4 regions of the Pradoshia sp. TA40_28 genome follow, and region 4 is predicted to be linked to each of the others. Evidence: predicted binding sites of a transcription regulator. Region 4 holds the regulator's gene; each other region holds the start of a gene.
The links. Region 4 encodes Rex, which represses fermentation and respiration genes when NADH is low (regulators of the CRP and FNR family bind a similar motif). Its sites were predicted from a motif close to TTGTGAAATATTTCACAA; they were not measured.
Positions count from the first base shown of each region.

Region 1: a site for Rex is predicted at 1,919-1,936, ahead of adhE (bifunctional acetaldehyde-CoA/alcohol dehydrogenase). Genes of this name have one in related genera too.
Region 2: a site for Rex is predicted at 1,793-1,810, ahead of AC58NB_RS12780 (DUF1641 domain-containing protein). Genes of this name have one in related genera too.
Region 3: a site for Rex is predicted at 1,409-1,426, ahead of qoxA (cytochrome aa3 quinol oxidase subunit II). Genes of this name have one in related genera too.

Region 1 is NZ_JCATZO010000010.1:64,944-68,553, forward strand. It holds gene sufB (Fe-S cluster assembly protein SufB) at 1-241, shown strand, start outside; gene AC58NB_RS13695 (mechanosensitive ion channel family protein) at 417-1,298, shown strand; gene AC58NB_RS13700 (c-type cytochrome) at 1,411-1,713, opposite strand; gene adhE (bifunctional acetaldehyde-CoA/alcohol dehydrogenase) at 2,114-3,610, shown strand, end outside.
Region 2 is NZ_JCATZO010000009.1:9,800-13,409, forward strand. It holds gene AC58NB_RS12775 (NAD(P)/FAD-dependent oxidoreductase) at 7-1,188, opposite strand; gene AC58NB_RS12780 (DUF1641 domain-containing protein) at 1,279-1,704, opposite strand; gene AC58NB_RS12785 (Na/Pi cotransporter family protein) at 2,029-3,610, opposite strand, start outside.
Region 3 is NZ_JCATZO010000009.1:89,725-93,334, reverse strand. It holds gene AC58NB_RS13125 (nucleoside deaminase) at 1-335, opposite strand, end outside; gene AC58NB_RS13120 (methyltransferase domain-containing protein) at 645-1,235, opposite strand; gene qoxA (cytochrome aa3 quinol oxidase subunit II) at 1,645-2,580, shown strand; gene qoxB (cytochrome aa3 quinol oxidase subunit I) at 2,614-3,610, shown strand, end outside.
Region 4 is NZ_JCATZO010000016.1:4,614-8,223, forward strand. It holds gene AC58NB_RS16050 (ABC-F family ATP-binding cassette domain-containing protein) at 1-710, opposite strand, end outside; gene AC58NB_RS16055 (cyclic pyranopterin monophosphate synthase MoaC) at 1,010-1,075, shown strand; gene AC58NB_RS16060 (redox-sensing transcriptional repressor Rex) at 1,327-1,986, shown strand; gene AC58NB_RS16065 (YdiK family protein) at 2,022-2,234, opposite strand; gene AC58NB_RS16070 (CPBP family intramembrane glutamic endopeptidase) at 2,231-2,962, opposite strand; gene groES (co-chaperone GroES) at 3,263-3,547, shown strand; gene groL (chaperonin GroEL) at 3,603-3,610, shown strand, end outside.

The DNA of each region.
Region 1 (3,610 bases), on a different contig from region 4:
CGATACTATTCCATACAATGAAATCCACAATGATAATATTTCTCTTGAACATGAAGCGAAAGTTTCCAAAGTATCTGAAGAGCAGCTCTTCTATCTAATGAGCCGCGGTATTTCAGAACAAGAAGCAACAGAAATGATCGTTATGGGATTCATTGAGCCATTCACGAAAGAATTGCCAATGGAATACGCTGTTGAAATGAACAGATTAATTAAATTTGAGATGGAAGGTTCTATCGGTTAATACTGATACAACAAAATCTCACATATAGGAAAGAATCCGAATTTAAATTCGGATTCTTTTTTTTAAGAAAAGCAAAGAAGTTAGAATTAATTATAAGGATCCTTCTGCTATACTTGGATAACAACAGAGTTTTTTAGTAGAATTTAGTAAGCTTGATGCTAAATGGGGGATGGAAATGGATTTTTTTAATAGAATACAAAATACTATCAATATTGACTGGTCTCAACTTAAAAGTTATGGCTTATCTATTCTTTATACAGTTATAATCACGTATGCATTAATCTATTTGGTTAGGTTTATTCTGCACAAATTTTTTAAACATACCCATTTTCTTAGTGAGAAAAAGGAACAAACAATTGAATCTGTCGTACGAAACACGTCTACTTATTTAGCCTTTTTTATTATTATTCTCGCTATGATTAAACCATTTGTAGATATTAAAAATATACTTGTGGCTGGTGGAGTATTAGGAATAGTAGTGGGGCTTGGGGCCCAAAAGATTATGACTGATCTTTTAGCCGGGTTTTTCATGATATTTGAAAAACAATTTCAGCGTGGGGATTTTGTCCATGTGAATGGGGAGATAGACGGTGGAACGGTCGAGGAAATGGGATTTAGAGTGGTGAAAATCCGCTTAGTGAATGGAAAGCTAATGACTGTACCCAATGGTGAAATCCGCAAGGTTGAGAATGGAAATGTTGAAAAAAGAAGGATTTTTGAGAGTGTAATTGTTAGTTTCAAAGAGAACCCTGCTAAAATAGAAGAGTTACTTGCTGAGGCCTGTGTTGAGCTTAACGAAAAGTATTTCTATTATCTCAAAACGGATATAAACAATGAATATCTTGAACCCTATCAAGTCCATGGATTATCTTCTTTAGATAGCAGCCCCTTTGGCTATCGATTCTCCGTTAAGGCTACTGTGGATGATGAACATTATTTAGACGCAGCCTTATTAGTAAAGAAAGTCATGGCTCAAAAAATGTATGATAATCAGATTTGTTTAGCGTCACAACAATTTTCTATACAAGATAGACAAAAAGAATATACAGAACAATAGGAAATGCCGTCATCATATGGTGACGGCATTTCTTATAATTCTTGCTTTCTTTTTAACCCTAGTTTCTAAAATTTATAAAGAGAATGGACCGATTGATCCTTTTTTGCATCCTTTATTTTTTCTTCGCAAGCCATGCAGCTACCTTATCTGCCTCTTCCCCCTGAATTAACTCCGATGGCATTCCATTCCCGCCATTATTGATGATTTCCAGGATTTCTTCTTTGCTCATTTTACTTCCTATATCTTCTAACTTTGGACCGGCAGATCCTTCTAACGCATTACCATGACAGGAAGCGCAATTATTAGCATATATTTTTTCTTCTTCCGTTTGAGGCTTTTGAGATTCTTCATTGTCGGAAGAGCAGGCAGCTAATGAAAAAAACAAGCCTACTAGTATGAGTGCTTTTTTGTACATTAGATTTGTTCTCCTTTCTAGTCTATATAAGAATTACTTTACTTGAGATTCTTTTATTGTCCACTATAAACACTTGATTAATAGTCGTACTCTGTTGCTTCAAGAAAGAGAGGAAACCGAATAGTAAAGTCCTAGGATAAAGGACTCAATTTTAAAAATCAGCTGTAAAAGATAGACATCTGCTTACAATGAGAATATACTAAGTATGTGAAATGTTTCACAAATATTTCGAGATATAGGTTAAGGTGTTCACAATTTATTTACAGATTATTTTTGAATAATCTGATAGTATTTAGTTGTTAGATAGTACGCCAAAATTTTTTTCGCTAATAGGGACACTATTTATCCCTGTGGGACTATTAGTGACCAGCAAATGGTTTTCTACAAGGAGGAAATAAAAATGGGTATTAAAGAAGAACAAATAGAAGAAGTCCTTGCCGTGTCTGAGATGATTGAAGCGTTAATTGAAAATGGAAAATCTGCCCTTCGAACATTTGAAACCTTTGATCAGGAAAAAGTCGATGATATTGTTCATCAAATGGCGATTGCCGGTCTTGACCAACATATGCTTTTAGCTAAAATGGCAGTAGAAGAGACTGGAAGAGGGATTTATGAAGATAAATGTACGAAAAATATATTTGCAACTGAATATATTTGGCATAGTATTAAATATGATAAAACCGTTGGTGTTATATATGAAGATGAACAAGCAGGTGTACTGGACATTGCAGAGCCTGTTGGGATTGTTGCCGGGGTTACGCCTGTTACGAATCCAACTTCCACTACTATGTTTAAAGCCCTAATATCGATTAAAACACGTAATCCTATCATATTTGCTTTCCACCCATCCGCACAGCAAAGCTCGAAGATGGCAGCACAAATCCTACATGATGCGGCTGTGGCTGCCGGCGCACCTAAAGGATGCATCCAATGGATTGAATATCCATCAATTGAAGCAACCAAGCAATTGATGAATCATAAAGATATTGCGTTAGTACTGGCTACAGGTGGAGCAGGAATGGTTAAATCAGCTTATTCCACAGGTAAACCGGCACTAGGTGTTGGTCCTGGTAACGTACCATGCTATATCGAAAAATCAGCTAAGTTAAAACGTGCAGTCAATGATGTCATTTTATCCAAATCGTTTGATAATGGGATGATCTGTGCATCTGAGCAAGCGATTATTGTCGATGATGAAATTTATGAAGAGGTTAAACAAGAGTTTATTAAAAATAACTGCTATTTTGTAAATGGCAAAGAATTGAAGAAGCTTGAAGGTCTTGTTATTAATGAAAGTACTTGCGCTGTTAACGCCAATATTGTTGGTAAATCTGCTACTGATATAGCTGAAATGGCTGGAATTAAAGTACCGGAGCATACAAAAATCTTAATTGCCGAAATTGAGGGTGCTGGTCCAGAATATCCTTTATCTCGTGAAAAATTAAGCCCGGTATTGGCTTGTATCCGCGTGAAATCTACAGAAGAGGGATTCAGTGCTTGTATGGATATGCTGAACCTTGGCGGACTTGGACATTCAGCCGTTATTCATAGCACAGATGAGCAGATCCAACGGGAATATGGCTTGAAAATGAAGGCTTGCCGTATCATTGTCAATGCTCCATCTGCTCAAGGGGGAATTGGTGATATCTATAATGCCTTCATCCCATCTTTAACACTGGGCTGTGGCTCTTATGGAAATAACTCAGTTTCTGAGAACGTATCAGCTACTCACCTAATTAACGTGAAGAAGATGACACAACGACGTAATAATATGCAATGGTTCAAATTGCCGCCTAAAATTTACTTTGAAAAATATTCAACTCAATATTTAGCAAAAATGAGGAAAATCAAACGTGCTTTTATAGTAACGGATCCTGGTATGGTAAATCTCGGTTAT
Region 2 (3,610 bases), on a different contig from region 4:
ATTGTATTAATTAACGATGCTGAATAACCCTTTAATATGTGATAGATAACGGATATTACTTGCTTCTTTCATCAATGTAGCCGGTAAGCCTTTTAATGGCGTAGAATTGCCGCCAATAACGGCTACACCGTCTTTACGACCAAGACTTGCCAATGTACCTGAGTTTACTGGAGCAAATACTTCAGGAAGAGTACCTTTAATGGAAGCCGCAATATTGTATCCAATCAATTCGCCCATTTGCCAAGCCATTTGTGCAGTTGGCGGGTATGGTCTTGCACCAGGAGCAGGGAAGACAACTGCACTGTCACCAGCAATGTAAACATCAGGATGTGATGTGGATTGAAGATACTCATTAACCGTTGCACGGTTACGATCTACAGCTAAACCGGACTCGCCGACAACTGGAAGACCTTGTACGCCGCCAGTCCATACAAATGTATTGGCGATAATTTGTTGTCCATCTTTTAAATCGATCACATTTCCATTTACACCTGTGACAGGAAGTCCAGTCAAGAATTGAACTCCACGATTTTCTAAGCTTGTCATAGCACGTTCAATTAAATGATCTGGAAGCATAGGTAAAATTTTTGGACCTGCTTCAACTAGAATAAATTTAAGCTCAGAAGGATCAACCATATATTGTTTAGCAACTTTAGGTGTCGTATCTGCAATTTCCCCAACTAATTCAACACCGGTTAGTCCGCCACCGCCGATAACAATCGTTGCATCTGCTGGATTTTTCGTTTTTGCATATTCTTTAATTCGATCTTCGATATGCTTGTTAATTTTATTGGCATCATCCGCTGATTTTAAGACCATGCTATTTTCTTCAAGACCAGGAATGCCGAAATAAGCAGTTTGGCTGCCTAAACCAACGACTAATTTATCATAAGTTAAGATTTTTCCACTTGAAAGAGTTACCTTTCTTTCATCAGCTGAAATAGATTCAACCTTAGAGATAAGTAGATTAATGTCTTTTCCTTTAAACAAACGATCTAATGGCATAGCAATTCTGCCTTCACTAATATTGCCTGCTGCCAAACGATGCAATTCAGTAATAATTTGATGTGTCGGATATTGGTTAACAACTGTAATAGTAGCTTCTTCAGGAGTTAAATGCTGACGTGCAGACAATGCTGAAAGAAGACCGCCATATCCTGCTCCTAAGATAACAATTTCTTGTGCCATGATATGTTCCACCCTTGTTTGTAGTATTTTTAAACCCAGTATTTTTCAAAAATCATATAATAAGTGCTTATAAACTAAATGAATAAGTATTTATTTAGAACGTTCGTTGCTTATTTGAAGATAAGCATTGGCAAAACGAAGAACCTTTTGGATTTGCGGATCTTTAAGCATTTTCATCAAACCAAACACACTGACGACTTCTTTGCTTTGTTCTGCTCTTTCTTTTGCTTCTATTGCATTGGCAGCAATATTTTTGGCTGTTTTCGTAACAGGCTCTGCAAATTCCTTCGCAGTATTGGCAAAATCACTCACCAATACTTGATCTGTAGCTAGGGATTGTGCAATTTCATAAGATTTGTTCAATGCTGTTACAACTTCAGTTAATTGTGGTAATTGATTTAATAGAGTAATTAATGATTCCTGAACTTCTGGTTTTGATAATTGAGAGAGCAACTCTTCTTGTGAAGCTACTGGAGAAGATTGTGTCTCTACTTGCTGTTTCAATGTGTCTGACATAGCAAATACCCCATTTCTGTTTGTTATAGCAAAAAATTAAATTAGTTATTATTATATAACCATAAATTCTCTACTTTAAGCATACTCCTTGTGTATACATTCACAAAACGATTTGCTCTAAGAAAGCGTTTCCAATTTTAAAAAATACTATTTTCACTATGTTGATAGTGTAAATTCTGTTAAATCATCTATTTTGGGTAGGTTTTACCTGTTTATTAGAAGATGAATGAATCGATTTTAGAGGTTTTATTAGAAGGTTTTATAATAGTGGAATAATGAATGGAATAAAAAAGTAGACTCCCCGAGGAGAGTCTACTTTTTATTTTATTCTTGCTCACCGATAATTGTGTCAGCAATGTTCTTAGCATGGTCGCCGATTCGTTCGAGATTACTTAAAATATCAACATAAACGAGGCTTGCTTGTGCAGAACAGGATCCATTATTTAAACGGATAACATGTTGCTTTCTTAATTGGCGCTCCATCTTATCGATTTTGCGTTCCAACTCAAGCACCTTGTATGCACTTTGCTTATCGTTATGTTCTATGGCTGCGATTGCTTCTTTAACAGCTTCAATAGTAGTAGTGAACATTTGAGACATGCCTTCTGTCGCTTCATCAGTGAATGTTGCTTTATTTGCATTTTTATACTCTGCAAATTCGAGGATATTCTCAAAATGATCTCCAATTCGCTCAATATCTGTGATCGTATGCATCAGAATATTATGTTCATCTGATTCATGGGCAGACAATGAACTTGTTGAGACTTTAACAAGATAATCTGTTATTTTGTGATCCAAATTATTTAGAGCCTCTTCAATTTGATTACCCGTATTTAATGAAGAAGTATCATTCGTTAACAAGTAGTTATACGTTTCTTCCAATCCTTTTATCGCAAACTCGCCCATTCGCAATGTTTCCTTTTTAGCCTGTCCAAGTGCAATGGACGGAGATTGGTCGATGATTCTTTCATCTAAATGCTCAGGTTTATACTCAATCACAGTATCTTTTCCTGGGATGAGTTTAGTAACTGCCCAAGCATATACACCGATGAATGGAATCATGATCAGTGTATTCGTAATGTTGAACGTTCCGTGTGCAAAGGCGATTGTCATTTCCGGATTCAAACCGAGCGTTTGCTGGAACCAATTGATAAGAGCGGTAAATGGTACGAGCAAAATCATAAAGATGATGGTTCCAAACACATTGAAAAGGATGTGTACGCAAGCTGCGCGTCTAGCTGCAATTGATGCACCAATTGACGCAAGAAGAGCAGTAATGGTTGTTCCGATATTATCACCGAATAGTACGGGTAAAGCACCTTGGAGATCAATAAGCCCTTCACCAAATAATCCCTGAAGAATACCGATTGTCGCACTGGAACTTTGTACGAGTAATGTAAAGACAGTTCCTACTAGAACGCCTAGTATTGAATAATCACTTAAGCTAACAGTTAAATCATGGAACCATTCGAAGGAGCGAAGTGGCTTCATCCCGCTGCTCATTAGCTCTAAGCCATAGAATAATAACCCGAATCCAAATAGGATTTGACCGAAGTTGTGTAGCTTCTGGTTTTTAAAGAAGAATAAAAGAAATGCACCGACAAAGATAATTGGCAAAGCGTATTCACCGACATCAATACCGATAATAAAGGCCGTTATGGTTGTCCCGATATTGGCCCCCATGATGACACCAATCGCTTGGCGAAGTGTCATAAACCCGGCACTTACCAATCCGACCGTGATAACCGTTGTACCTGAACTACTTTGTATTAAAACAGTAACTAGGATACCGACCAAAATCCCCATGATAGGATTAGTTGTATATTTATCCAATAAATCTCTTAGTCGGTCTCCTGCAGACTTTTGTAGTCCATCTCCCATGTATTTAATACCAAACAGGAAGATA
Region 3 (3,610 bases), on a different contig from region 4:
TCTCTAAAACCAATCTTATCCGTATCTAATCGATCGCATCCATAATAAACCTTCGTTATGCCGGCCCAAAGTATGGCTCCTAAACACATTGGACAAGGTTCAGCCGTTGTATAAAGCTCTGCTCCAGATAAATCAAAGTGATTTATCTGACGGCATGCTTCTTTAATGGCAACAATTTCTCCATGCATGGTTGGGTCAAGCTCCTTAATCACCCTGTTATGGCCCTTACCAATGATCGTTCCATCCTTGACTATAACAGCTCCAAACGGTCCGCCATGCCCTTGCTTGATTCCTTCGTACGCTTCTTCTACAGCGACTTTCATATATGGATTCATACGTCTTGCCCCCCAAATTGGTTTATCTATAGGATGTCGTATTTTATGTCTCTACTTTAAATCTATAGTATCACATGACGATCAATATTCCAGATATCCCCTGGTCAAAAACCTTCTTTGCTTTATCGAGAAAAAGAGCAGGCGCTCCAAATTCTGATTGAGCCCGACTCTTTTCCAGTTGAGATACAGCTTTATTACACTTTATTTATTCTCCAATCTCCTTCGAGGATACCGCTTCACATACTTTCCTTATATTCACTCGAACTATATGTGACTAAAGGCTTCTCCACTTGAATTCCTTTACTCTAATTAATAAGCAAGCCGATAAATAAGAATTCTTTCAAGCGGATTCGCTTCTGTCAAAATAATCTCTTTATACAGTTCAAATATTGTGTGGTTTTCTAGATAGTATATATAATCCTCAGATGGATAATACAATATCAGATGCACTTCGCGATATGTCTCTTCAACGGATAACAGGATACGATTAAGAACTTGGCGGAAAATTTGAATCGTAAAAGGATTAAAGAAATAGAACCGATTATCGGTTGGCTGGATCTCAAACTCCTCAGCCAGGCAACAGTGAAACTTAATACGCTCTTTCCCCTTGTATGTGTAGTTCTTAAGATTTTCTTTAGCTTCATGAATAAATTGTTCATTCATTTCAATCCCGCTTATATATACTCCAGTTTTGTAATGAAGAAAGAAATTTAACCTTCCCTTTCCGCATCCGAAATCCACGACATGGTCGTCACTTTTAATGTCGTACTCAGCCAATAATCTTTCCAAGATCCAGTACGGTGTTGGTTCATACCGGTGATAATGCAGGGAATGATAAAATCCAGCTTGATCGCCGATCGTATTTATATGTAATAAATTATCATACTCTTTTTCTTTCATTATATAACTCCCGTTTTACTTTTCTACTTTTATCCATAAGTTTAAGCCTTTTAGATACTGATCGAAAGTCTTTTTCTGTATAATAGGCACTTTCAAATTTTGTAACCTAGTATTCGCCTAAAATGTAACTTTCAAACGAGTATTTTTACATTTAATTCTAATAATATAATTAAATGTTAATTTGTTCACAACTTTGTCATAATTGGAGATTTCCATCTCTTCTTTTGGTTTCATATATTTGTAATTTTGAAATTCAGTTATTATATTGAAAATCAGGGGTATGGCAAATGTATGAATTATACCTAAATAGCTACAAGCAAGGGAAATTATAACTACATCAGTGTGCAGATTTACATCAATTTTCCTTACATAGCTCAAATTTACTTATTACATTAGGAAGGGGAAAAATATGAATAAAAAATGGGCACTTTTAAGTTCCATGATGGCGTCTATTCTTATGTTAGCAGGATGTGACTGGGTTGTATTTGACACAAACGGTCCTGTAGCGAAAACACAATCTAATGCCATTCTTTTCTCAATGGCTTTAATGGCAGCTGTTGTGATTATAGTTTATGTACTTTTTATCGTTATTTTATATAAATATCGTGCATCCAAAGCTCCAAAAGATTACGAGCCTCCTCATATGGAAGGCAGCAAAGCGCTTGAAATAACATGGACCATCATTCCGATTATCATTGTAGCTATTTTAGCAGTAGTTACTGTGAAAACTACTTTTGAAGTAGAAGGAAAACCAAAAGGCTATGAAGATCAAAAACCATTGGTAATCTATGCAGCTTCTTCAAACTGGAAATGGCATTTTAGTTATCCAGAACAAGGTATTGAAACGGTTAACTATGTAAACATTCCAACTGATAGAGTCGTAGAATTCCGTCTATATTCATATGGACCAATTACAAGCTTCTGGATTCCACAGCTTGGCGGTCAGAAATATGCCATGAGTGACATGGTAACTAAACTAAACTTTGTAGCTGAAACACCAGCATCCATGATGGGAAGAAATGCAAACTTCAGTGGCGAAGGCTACGCCCATATGGATTTTGAAGCACTATCTATGACTCCGGATGATTTCGAAGAATGGGTTAGTGATGTGAAAGCAAATGAAGGTAAATTAACAGAAGAAAAATTTGAAAAACTGCTTGATACAGCACACGTCGGCAGACAAGCCTATTCTTCTACTCACTTGGATTTCAGTCCTCCACCTGAAGGACACCACAACGGCGGTTCTGAACCATCTCCATCAAACGAGAGCGATGAAGCAGACAATATCTTTGATGAAGACACAGAAAAAGGCAATTCAGAACACGAAGATCATTCAAATCATTAAAATTAAAGCTTTTATAAGAAAGGAGTTACTACCTTGGATTGGGATAAATTTATAGTACATGGTGGCCCGTTAATTTATGGTGCAATGGTAAGTATTGTCGCTGTGTCCCTGGCTATCGTTATCGGCTTAACCTATTTTAAGAAATGGCGCTGGCTTAAGGATGAATGGCTCACCACCGTTGATCATAAACGTATTGGTGTTATGTATATTCTCTGTGCATTAGTCATGTTATTCCGTGGAGGTATTGACGGTTTAATGATGCGTGGACAGCTGGCTCGACCAGAAAGCGGCTTCCTTGATGCGCAGCATTATAATGAAGTATTTACAACACATGGCGTTATCATGATTTTATTTATGGCAATGCCATTTATCATTGGTTTAATGAATATTGTAGTGCCTCTTCAAATTGGGGCTCGTGACGTTGCTTTTCCTTATTTAAACGCAATTAGCTTCTGGTTATTCTTTGCCGGAGCAATGCTATTTAACATTTCGTTCGTTATTGGGGGATCACCGGATGCCGGCTGGTCAGCCTACTTCCCACTGGCAGGTATAGAATTCAGCCCCACTGTAGGGAATAACTACTACAGTATTGCGATTCAAATTGCCGGTATTGGGACACTGTTAACTGGTATTAACTTTATCGTTACCATTTTAAAAATGAGAGCACCAGGTATGACCATATGGAAAATGCCAATGTTCACATGGTCTATTCTAATCACTAGCATCATTATCGTTTTTGCATTCCCAGTTCTAACAGTGGCTCTTGCATTAATGATGTTTGACCGTTTGTTCTTTACACAATTTTTCACTATGCAAGATGGCGGAATGGATATGCTTTGGGCCAACCTATTCTGGGTATGGGGTCATCCTGAAGTATATATCGTTATTCTTCCTGCCTTCGGTATATTCAGTGAAGTCATTTCAACATTTTCAAGAAAAAATCTGTATGGCTATAAATCGATGGTATTCAGTATGCTTGCCATCTCTGCTCTATCCTTTACTGTATGGGTTCACCATTTCTATACAATGG
Region 4 (3,610 bases):
GAAAGCTCCATTACTTGATTAACGACTTTATCGAGGAAGTAGCGATCATGAGATACAATTAGGATCGAACCTGGATAGGATTGCAGATAGCCTTCAAGCCAGCTTAATGTATCAATATCAAGATGGTTAGTTGGCTCATCAAGAATGAGCAAATCAGGCTTCGTTAATAATAATTTACCTAGAGCCAGTCGTGTTTTCTGTCCGCCGCTTAAGCTGTTAATAGAGGTAGTATAATCATAATCGGAAAAACGTAAACCGTGTAAGACGGAGCGTACATCTGCTTCCATTTGATATCCACCAGAATTTTTAAATTGCTCTTGCAGACGGTCGTAGTCTTTTAAAACCCGATTATACTTTTGTTCATCATTATAGACAGAAGGATCAGCCATTGATTTTTCTAAGGATCTTAACTCAGCTTCTTGTTTTTGTAAGCTTTCAAAAACAGAAATCATTTCATCCCAAATAGAACGATCTGATTGTAGGCCTGTATTTTGGGCCAAGTATCCAATCGAAACTTCCTTAGGTTTATAGATTTCTCCGCCGTCATGTGAAAGGTGCCCGGCAATGATTTTAAGCAGGGTAGATTTACCTGCACCGTTTCTGCCAACAAGAGCAATCCGGTCTTTCGTTTGAATTTCGAGCTTAATATTAGATAAAATTGCTTCAGCACCATAGTATTTGGATACATTATTAACTTGTAAAATAATCATTATTCTCACCTCAGAAAATACATACCTTAAGTGTAGCCTACAGGGGACAAGCACTGCAACTTAATAGAAAAATTGTGAACGTCCACACAAAAATTACCAAAAACATTTAAAATATTATAAAATAGGAATAGGAGAAGAACCTTGAGTTTATTTCCCTATTTTAAATAAGGGAAAAACTCGTATGGTAGTTGTAAGAAATAATCAGAATTCCTGTTGCATAATCCTATTGTTTTACTAAATAGATGAAATTGCGATAATATAACGAATCCATAAAATAAATATATAAGAATAGGCTCAGGATAGCAGGAATTATGGCAACAAAGAAAACTTCTGATATAATTCTTATGTGTCACCCAATTGCATGAAAAGGAAATAGTTATTGATTTGATTTTGGGAAAGACGCTAACAAGAATAAAAATTATTCGTTCCACTGTAAGTACTGATATTGAAATAGAGGCTTTAATAGCCGCTTTTAGCCGCTTCATTAACTGTTTATGGGTTTGAGCAAAGTGTTAGATGAAGGTATGGCTTGGGGATATAACCAATTAGGACCAGCAAAGCCAACTTGATCATATGGAATACTGATTGACTAGATAGAAAAGGGAGAAGGGAATTCATTTTGCAGGAAAATACTAAAATACCGCAGGCTACAGCCAAGCGACTGCCATTATATTATCGATTCATACAGAATTTACACGCATCAGGAAAACTACGAGTTTCTTCCGCTGAGTTAAGTGAGGCTGTAAAAGTAGATTCAGCCACCATAAGAAGAGATTTCTCATACTTTGGAGCTTTGGGCAAAAAGGGCTATGGTTACAATGTAAATTATCTATTATCCTTTTTTAGAAAGACCTTGGATCAAGATGAAATTACAAAGGTTGCTCTGATTGGAGTCGGTAACCTGGGTACAGCATTCTTAAACTATAATTTCATGAAAAATAATAATACAAAGATTGAAATGGCGTTTGATGTTTCTCCTGACAAAGTAGGAACCTTGATTGGAGATGTTCCGCTGTTCCATATGGATGATTTAGAGAAAAAATTGGCTAAGCAAGATATTAAAGTAGCCATTTTAACGGTTCCTTCGCAGGTTGCCCAATCGATTACCGACCGTTTAGTATCCGCGAACATCAAGGCTATTTTGAATTTTACGCCGGCACGACTAAATGTGCCTGACAGCATTCGGGTTCACCATATTGACCTTGCAGTAGAATTGCAATCATTAGTTTATTTCCTTAAACATTATCCATCTGGAAACACGGAAGAATCAGAATAAAAAAATCTCGAAGGTTAATACCTTCGAGATTTTTTTTATTCCTTTGGTTTTTCATTTTTCATTTTTTTAATTTGCTTATGAATCATTAATAAGCGGATTCCTGAACCAACATCTAGTGTGGCTAGTATAATTAAGAAATAGGTGAAGAAATCCCAACCGCTGCGTGATACATTTTGAACAGCGAAAAAGATAAAAATAGCACCTAAAATTAAATAAGTTGTTGCCATATACAAGGGTGAACGTCTCATAATAAACCTCCGATAAAGCTTTGAACTTTATTAAGCTCTTCCATATATTTTTCTATATCTTCTTTTAAAACTGATTGCACGATTACGACTAGTGTATTCATAGCCACATGAGCAAAAATAGGAACGATGATTCTCTTTGTTTTAACATATAAATAGGCAAATGTGAATCCCATTGCCGTATAAAGCAGGATATGGACAAACTCCATATGAGCCACAGCAAAAATAAGCGAACTGATTAACGCACTTAGGAAAAAGTTCAATCGTTTATGTAAGGTACCAAATACAATTTTCCTAAAAACAATTTCTTCTAAAATGGGCCCCAGTATTGAACTGACGATTATAACAGCCGGCACGGCCTCAATTAGGGCTAGAATATTTTGTGTGTTTTCAGAGCCAGTTGGAATGCCCATAGTTTGTTCAATGGTACCTGCAAGGGATTGTGAAAACAAGGCTAGGAATATCCCACCAATAGCCCATCCGACTGATGCTCCAACACTTGCGCGATCAGATATGTCTCTATTATTTCTTTCATGTCTCAAAAGAAATAGAGTAATGATGAAGGCAAGAATGAAACTTATTACAATCCAATACCCCGCTGCCAATATCCTCGCCCGTTCCAAGGGAATATCTGTGTTCGAGAAGTAGGCCAACATTAATGGCCCTCCAAGAATAGAAGAAAATTGCATAGCTATATAGGTGATTAAAATTGACCAATAATGTTTTTTCAAATCAAAAAAGCTCCCTTAATCATTTATATATGTTCAAAAACGTATATCTTTAATTTTAACCGTTTTTACCTCATAGTTACAATCACGAAACATTTTCCTTTGACTCCACTACCATATTTATATAAAAAAGGATATTTTAACTCGTTTTGGGGAAGATAATTAAATGATGATAAAATTTAAAAATTTTAACTTATATCACTTGCAAATCATTGTCTATTTATTTAAACTATAAATTGTGTTAGCACTCAACGTTAAAGAGTGCTAATAAAAATGGAGATAACTTTAAGGAGGTAGTTTTACTTGTTAAAGCCACTAGGAGATCGCGTTGTGATTGAACTTGTCGCACAAGAGGAAAAAACTGCAAGCGGCATCGTGTTACCAGACACTGCCAAAGAAAAACCATCTGAAGGCAAAATTGTAGCGGTAGGAACAGGCCGTGTCCTTGAGAATGGTGAGCGTGTAGGATTGGAAGTATCTGAAGGCGATCATATTATCTTCTCTAAATATGCAGGTACAGAAGTTAAATTCGAAGGTAAAGAATACTTAATTTTACGTGAAAGCGACATTTTGGCCGTTATTGCTTAATTAAAATGTCGATTAAAAAATAACATACTAAAAACTTTGAGGAGGTAATTTTCGTATGGCAAA